DNA from 2 places in the Robertmurraya sp. FSL W8-0741 genome. Region 2 is predicted to be linked to the other one. Evidence: riboswitches for the same ligand, from Rfam matches in the RefSeq annotation. Region 2 holds a riboswitch; the other holds the start of a gene.
What was found. Region 2 has a riboswitch for thiamine pyrophosphate ahead of thiT (energy-coupled thiamine transporter ThiT). Riboswitches for the same ligand answer to the same signal wherever they lie in the genome.

Region 1: linked by a shared signal. The riboswitch ahead of tenA (thiaminase II) and the one ahead of thiT (energy-coupled thiamine transporter ThiT) in region 2 are both predicted to bind thiamine pyrophosphate.

The regions. Positions count from the first base shown of each region.
Region 1 covers NZ_JBBOQG010000001.1:2,766,995-2,770,415, reverse strand. Annotated here, with positions in the region: gene NST02_RS13410 (ABC transporter permease) at 1-415, opposite strand, end outside; gene NST02_RS13405 (ABC transporter ATP-binding protein) at 417-1,139, opposite strand; gene tenA (thiaminase II) at 1,154-1,843, opposite strand; TPP riboswitch at 1,942-2,030, opposite strand; TPP riboswitch at 2,124-2,232, opposite strand; gene ald (alanine dehydrogenase) at 2,647-3,421, opposite strand, start outside.
Region 2 covers NZ_JBBOQG010000001.1:2,515,545-2,518,965, reverse strand. Annotated here, with positions in the region: gene NST02_RS12200 (VanW family protein) at 137-1,003, shown strand; gene NST02_RS12195 (Fur-regulated basic protein FbpA) at 1,018-1,161, opposite strand; SAM riboswitch class I at 1,246-1,351, opposite strand; gene thiT (energy-coupled thiamine transporter ThiT) at 1,409-1,981, opposite strand; TPP riboswitch at 2,040-2,138, opposite strand; gene NST02_RS12185 (alanyl-tRNA editing protein) at 2,753-3,421, opposite strand, start outside.

The DNA of each region.
Region 1 (3,421 bases), 250 kb from region 2:
TTGCAACAACAATAGGGAAGAAAGACATTAATACCGTCACCGCTACTTTGCTCCAAATTGAGTAACCAAACCATAAAACAAATATGGGAGAGAGGGCGATGATCGGTATCATCTGCGAAATCAAGACAGCAGGGTAGAGCATTTTTTCAATTGTTTTCGAGAAATACATGCTTACTGCAAGACCTACTCCAGCTGTTACAGCAATGATAAAACCAATGGAGAACTCGGACATCGTAGCCTTTAAATGTTCAAATATAAGAGGTCTCCACTGTTCAACAATATGGTTTGCAACGCTTGTTGGCGCAGGAATAATAAAGGCAGGGACGATTTTACTGCGCACCAAATATTCAACCAAGACCATTATTAAAACGACAAAGACGATAAATAAACTGTATTGCTTTAGGAGGTTTTTCATGTTAAATCTTTTTCTCCAATTCTTTTCGCAACTCGAGCAAAATTTGCGAATGAAGCATTTCTTGATAGCGCGGCCGTGGCAAAGGAACAGTCGTTTCCTCGATCGTTCTGTCATCTTTCAATAAAATAATCCGGTCCGAGAGATAACATGCTTCTTCAAGATCATGTGTAATAAAGATAATTGTTTTATCAAGTTCCTGCCAAATTGATAAAAGCCAAGCTTGCATTTCTTTTTTTGTAATTGAATCTAATGCGCCAAAGGGTTCATCAAGTAGGAGCACATCTTTTTCTGTTAGCAGTGTGCGCAGGAAAGCTACACGCTGTCTCATTCCACCAGAAAGCTGATTAGGATAAGCTTGCTCGTAATCTTTTAAGCCTACTTTTTTTAACCAACTGCGAGCATCTTCTTTTGAAAGCTTTATTTCTTTCTGAATTTCAGCACCAATCATGATATTGTCAAGAATCGTTCTCCACGGAAATAGCAGATCCTTTTGCGGCATATAACCAACGTCACCTAGGGTGACAGGCTTTTTATAAAGGGAAATTTCACCTTCATCCGCTGTTAACAAGCCTGTGATCAACTTAAGAATGGTACTTTTTCCCGTACCGCTTTTTCCAATTAACGAAACAAACTCACCCTGTTGAACGGTTAAATACAGTTTGTCAATAACTGGATATTCTTTTTTTGGAAATGTGTAAGTAACATTTTTGAGCAAAAGTGTCATCGTCTTATCCTCGTCTAAATGGGCCAATCGTGTTCATAATAATTCATGTCCCAAAATAAGTATTCGTATTTGGATGTAATTTGGAAATGTTCCTCCAATAAAGCAAGCTCACGCTCCGGCAGTCCTTCAGTCAATTCATCCATAAGTTTAATCAACCATTTTGCGCCTTCTGCAAACGTTTCAGAATCATATGTATCAATCCATTTAGCATATGGATTTGAAGTAATACGTTCTCCATATTGTTTGCGTAAAAGTTTCCCAATTTCCCAATAATCCCAAGCACATGGTAATAAACATGAAACGACCTCAGCCAATGTTCCGTTTTGTGCAGCATTTAGCATGTAACGAGTATAGGCAAGATTGATTGGTGTTGGCTTTGTAGCTTCCAGCTCCTCACGGGAGATGCCAAACTCAGCAGCGTATTGACGATGAAGTTCCATTTCAAAATGAAGGGTTTCATGTAATACTTTAGATAACTTATCCATTGTTTCCAGATCACGTGCTTTTGTTACGGCAGCGGCAAAAAGCTTCGCATAGTCGATTAAATACACATAGTCCTGTTTCATATAATGCGCGAATTTTTCACGAGGGAGTGTACCATCTCCCAATTGCTGTACAAACGGATGACTATGGATTTTTTCCCATATTGGCTGCACGTTTTCATAAAGTCGCTCCGTAAATTTACTTGCTTTGCTTATCTCCACCTTATTTTCCTCCTTTAATAATCAGGTTTGAGTATGTTTGTATATAAATAAAAAACCGCTTTCCAGATTTATGGAAAGCGGTAAGGCATGAGAGTGTCATGCACCATTACCTACTTCCCTACGCTAGTACGAACTAGATCAGGTTCAAAGGGTACTTCTCAGCCATAAGGCGCCCCTAGCAGAAAATGAAATTATTCAGTTCAATCTTGTTCAATTAATAAAAGTTTCATATATTTATATACAAAAAACCTCCACAAAAGTGGAGGCTGCCTCTCTAAATGAAACAACATAACCACTTCCCTACGCCAGCTTTAACCGGATCAGGTTCAAAGGGTTTAGAACATCTTGCTCAATCTCAGTCCCCAAAAAAGACTCCCCTAGTGTTCATATGAAAGTTTACAATCATATTAACACGGTTTCATACCCTGTTCAAGTAATACACATAAATAAATGAATAGGAGTGGATAAACATATGGCAACAGGGTTGATGCATCATCTTGATATTTATGTTTCTAATCTAGCAAAATCAAAGGAATTTTGGGATTGGTTCTTGATTGCTCCAGAAGCAGTGAATTGAGATCAAAAGCGCCAAAACCTCTTGTTTAAGGTTTTGGCGCTTTTATTCGATTGATATATAACTCTTTCAATGAGTGTACCTACGTTTAGCTCCGGCACTTACCCTTATCAAATTTCCCATCCCATCCGAATCGGAGGTGCTAGCACCGCAGGTTTCCTAGATCTCTTACCTGTACGGTCCAATTTGTACGTGCCAGAGCTAAGCGCCTGTGCTTTTGCTCTGACAATTAAATCGGCTCAAGAATTTTTTTTAAGGCAGTATCAACGTCTACATAATCATAACCGAGATCTTTTGCGACTGCTTCGTAAGTTATGGTGCCAGCAGCAACATTAACGCCACATTTTAAAGCATGATTTTCAAAAACGGCCTTGTGTACACCTTTATTGGCAATTTGCAAAGCATACGGAACAGTAACATTCGTTAGACCAATTGTAGACGTTCTTGGAACAGCACCAGGCATATTAGCAACAGCATAGTGGACAACGCCATGTTTCAAGTAAGTTGGAGCATCGTGTGTGGTAATGCGATCCACTGTTTCAAAAATACCACCTTGGTCAATTGCGACATCAACTACAACTGAACCAGGTTTCATTGATTCGATCATTTCTTCTGTAACTAATTTTGGCGCTTTTGCACCTGGAATCAACACGGCACCGATTACTAAATCAGACTCCCGCACTGATTGGGCAATATTAAGTAGATTCGACATCAATGTTTGAATATCGTTTCCAAATAAGTCATCTAACTGCCGGAGACGGTCGGGACTTAAGTCAATAATCGTCACATCGGCACCTAAGCCAATAGCAAGCTTGGCTGCATTCGTACCTACTACGCCTCCACCGATGATCGTTACCTTGCCACGTTTGACGCCAGGAATACCAGAAAGCAAAATTCCTTGACCACCGTTAGATTTTTGTAAAAATTGCGCCCCAATTTGCGCTGACATTCGACCTGCTACTTCACTCATTGGTGTCAGCAACGGCAAAGTGCGATTAACTTCT
Region 2 (3,421 bases):
TGAAAAGCTCGCGGAAATCAAGAATAATTTCTTCGCAAAATAAAAAAAATAGACTGAGTCAAAGAAAACTTTATTACTAGCACACCCAAAATGTCATGAGCGAAAAATGCGAATAAAGGATTTTAGGAGGAGCAATATGTACGTTTCGTGGATTCTCAGTCTACTCTTACTGATCCATCCTCAAAATGGAGTACCGCTAAGCATTACAGAAAATAATGATACGATCACAATAGTGAAACGTCAAGAAGTTATGATTCCAGCACCGGGTCTCGAGCTCATTGATCCGGTGAAATATGAACAATTACTTAGACAGATTGAACAAAACGTTGAAAAGAAACCTAAAAACGCAACACTTAGCGACTCCGGGCATATCATCCCAGAAAAAGTGGGCTACAAACTTAATCGCCATGTATTTACGGAAGCCTTTTTTCATTATTATTTTCATAATCGATTAACGACATTGGAAGTGCCAAAAATGTTGGTCTATCCGAAAGTAGATAGTGAGCTTCTTTCCATCATTAGAACTAAACGATTAGGACAATACAGGACATACTTTAATTCAAAAAATAAAGCCCGCTCAAAAAATATTGAATTAGCGGTGGAAGCCATTAATAATCAAGTTGTGTTCCCTGGAGAGATTTTTTCATTCAATAAAGTAGTCGGAAAAAGAACCGCTGAAAGAGGCTATATGAAAGCCCCTGAGATTGTAAAAGGCGAATTAATTGATGGAATTGGTGGAGGTATCTGTCAAGTTTCCTCCACTCTCTTTAATGCAGTAGACCTTTCAGGTGTAACAATGATCGAGCGTTACTCACATAGCAAGCATGTGCCCTATGTTCCACCAGGTAGAGACGCTACTGTCAGTTGGTATGGTCCAGATTTTTCCTTTAAAAACGAATATAATCAACCTATTTTGATTCGTGCAAAAGTTATTGGAGGTATGGTGATTGTGTTTGTGTACTCATCGGAAGATATTAATTATAAGCCACAGAAAATTTCTTAATGCCTCCAAGCATCTTAACCATCATTCCCTTTATTTTGCATGATTTTTTTTAGTTCCTGCTCCAAATCAACAATAGGTAATTCAAATAGCTGCTTATCATTGATCTTATAGATTCCAAAGTCAAGCAATCTTTCAATGAGCAGATCTCTTTCATTCATTATCTATTCCTCCTTGCGAGCGAAAAAAAACCTCTTCTTATCAAGATCCGTTCAAGTAAGAAGAGGTTTTGCCTTTAACCGCTCATCTTATCTTTCAAGCAATGCTTGTTGGAATTGGCACAGTTCTCTTGAAACGAGTCTGTTGCCGAGGTTTCTTAGGGCCAAATCCCTCCGCCTCTCTGGATAAGTGAAATTAATCATATTAAATTTATAGGATTACTATAAATCAGTTCAATCATTCTGTCAATCATCTAATAGCACGAACTTTGATAAGTCTAGGGGCATTACTTAATAACGCAAGTAAAACTATCGCACATAAAATGGCTGAACCCAGCATTGCACCTCCATTAACAACGAGCGAATATATAACCGGAGACATACCTTCTGGTGCATAGCTCCCCCAAAAGATGATACCTGCTAAGAAATGCCAAAAATACCGGGCAATACTTCCAACAAAAATGGCAATTACTACCCAGCTAAGAGCCTTCTTTTTATTTCCTTTTTGGAACTCTGCTTGGATAGGTTTAATGAAAAAGCCAGCGAAACCTATAAAAGCAAAGGCCACAAAATATTCAATTAAAAATTGAATAGGCGTTAAGAAATAAGCATCACCTACTGCAAACTGTAATAGTCCCCAGATGAATCCCGCGAGAAAACTAACTTTAAGGCCCCAGCGAAAAGCTAAAATAAATATAGGTACCATTGCGAAAGAAATAGATATCCACGGACCGAGGTCAATAGATGGAAGTAGGTCTAAAATTAAGGCAAATGCAGCAAAAAAAGATGCCTCAATTAAAGCCAATAAACTTAGTTTTTTCATAAAAAAATCCCCCTTTTTTTCAAACGAAAACACAAGGGAGAACATGATGAGATCATATCTAAATAATCATCCACATCCCTGCGCTAGCATTAACTAACAGGTTCAAAGGGTCAGAACTAATGTTCACTCTCAGCTATAAGCTCCCCTTGTGGTTTCCGTTATAAATTGTCTCACACAGTATACCTTAATTCTCCCTATTTGTGTAGTAGTTCTTTGAATCAGAATAATATTTCAGGAAATATCGGAAAATAAGGGACACAAACTTGTGAGGTGCACAATGAAAAAAATCACCTTTATCCCTGTTTTTCTCCTTATTCAATCATTAACGAATCTGGCAAATGCATTCAGTCAAAAAGATATGTAAGAAGCCTTTATTAAAAAAGACAATCTGTTGACCTTTGTAAATCATCGGAAAAAGCAAATTACACATTCAGGATGTTTTTGGTAATGTAAAGGAGTTTTTTGTCGTGCCACAAAGCTTAAAATTGACAATAAGAATATTATGTCAAATAATATGGTTTTTTTTAATTACTCAGCGATTGGGAAATGGCTTTCATTCATCGTTGCACCGACAGCTTCTTTGGTGATGGAGGATTGTCGAGAAATGATAAGACTTTGGATATATTAAATGAAATGATTTATGGAGTAGGTTCACCTTTAAAAGATATATTAGCGTATATTGGCAGTGGAGGAGGAGCTAATTATTTCTAACATGATTCGATCCATTTCCCTTCTTCAGGTTTGAAAAGAGAAATGGATCGGCTAAAGACTTTAAACCTTAGGGCTTGAAAGCAAATTCTGCAACTTGCTCAGGATTTCTCCCCCAGTTATTTTAAGTTCACCTCCGCCCTGAACTGTCGATTCACTCCCACCACCTTTCCCATTAATAAGCGGGAAAATCTCATTGGCGAGCGTTTTCATATTTATTTTTGCTGCCTTGTCACGCGAAAAAACGAACTGGATTTTATCGAGATTCTCGGTTATAAAGAACACATTAACTCCTTGTCCGTGTTCAATCATGATGTGAGCGAGTCTTTGAAGCTGTTGAAACGATCGATTTGTAAACACTTTTGCAATCACTTTTGCTCCAGACCAGTCCTTCAATGACTTCATTAATTGTTCAGCTTCCAGCTGTATACATTGTTCTTGTAAATCTGTGATCACTTTAGCTTGCGATTTGTTTAAATCAAGAAGTTTTTCGGTAGCAATTGGCAATTGTTTTTCAGAAGCGCTTAGTAATTGGCTCAACTCTTTCAAAATAGAATGCTTCTGTTGTAACTGGGTTTTAATTCTATCTCCACATATAAAATGGACTCGGACTTTATTCCTCTGCTTCTCCCAATCAAGAATCTTAATCATCCCAACTTCTCCTGTAGATGATGGATGTGTTCCGCCACATCCGTTGTAATCATAACCGGGAATTATGACAAGACGAATATT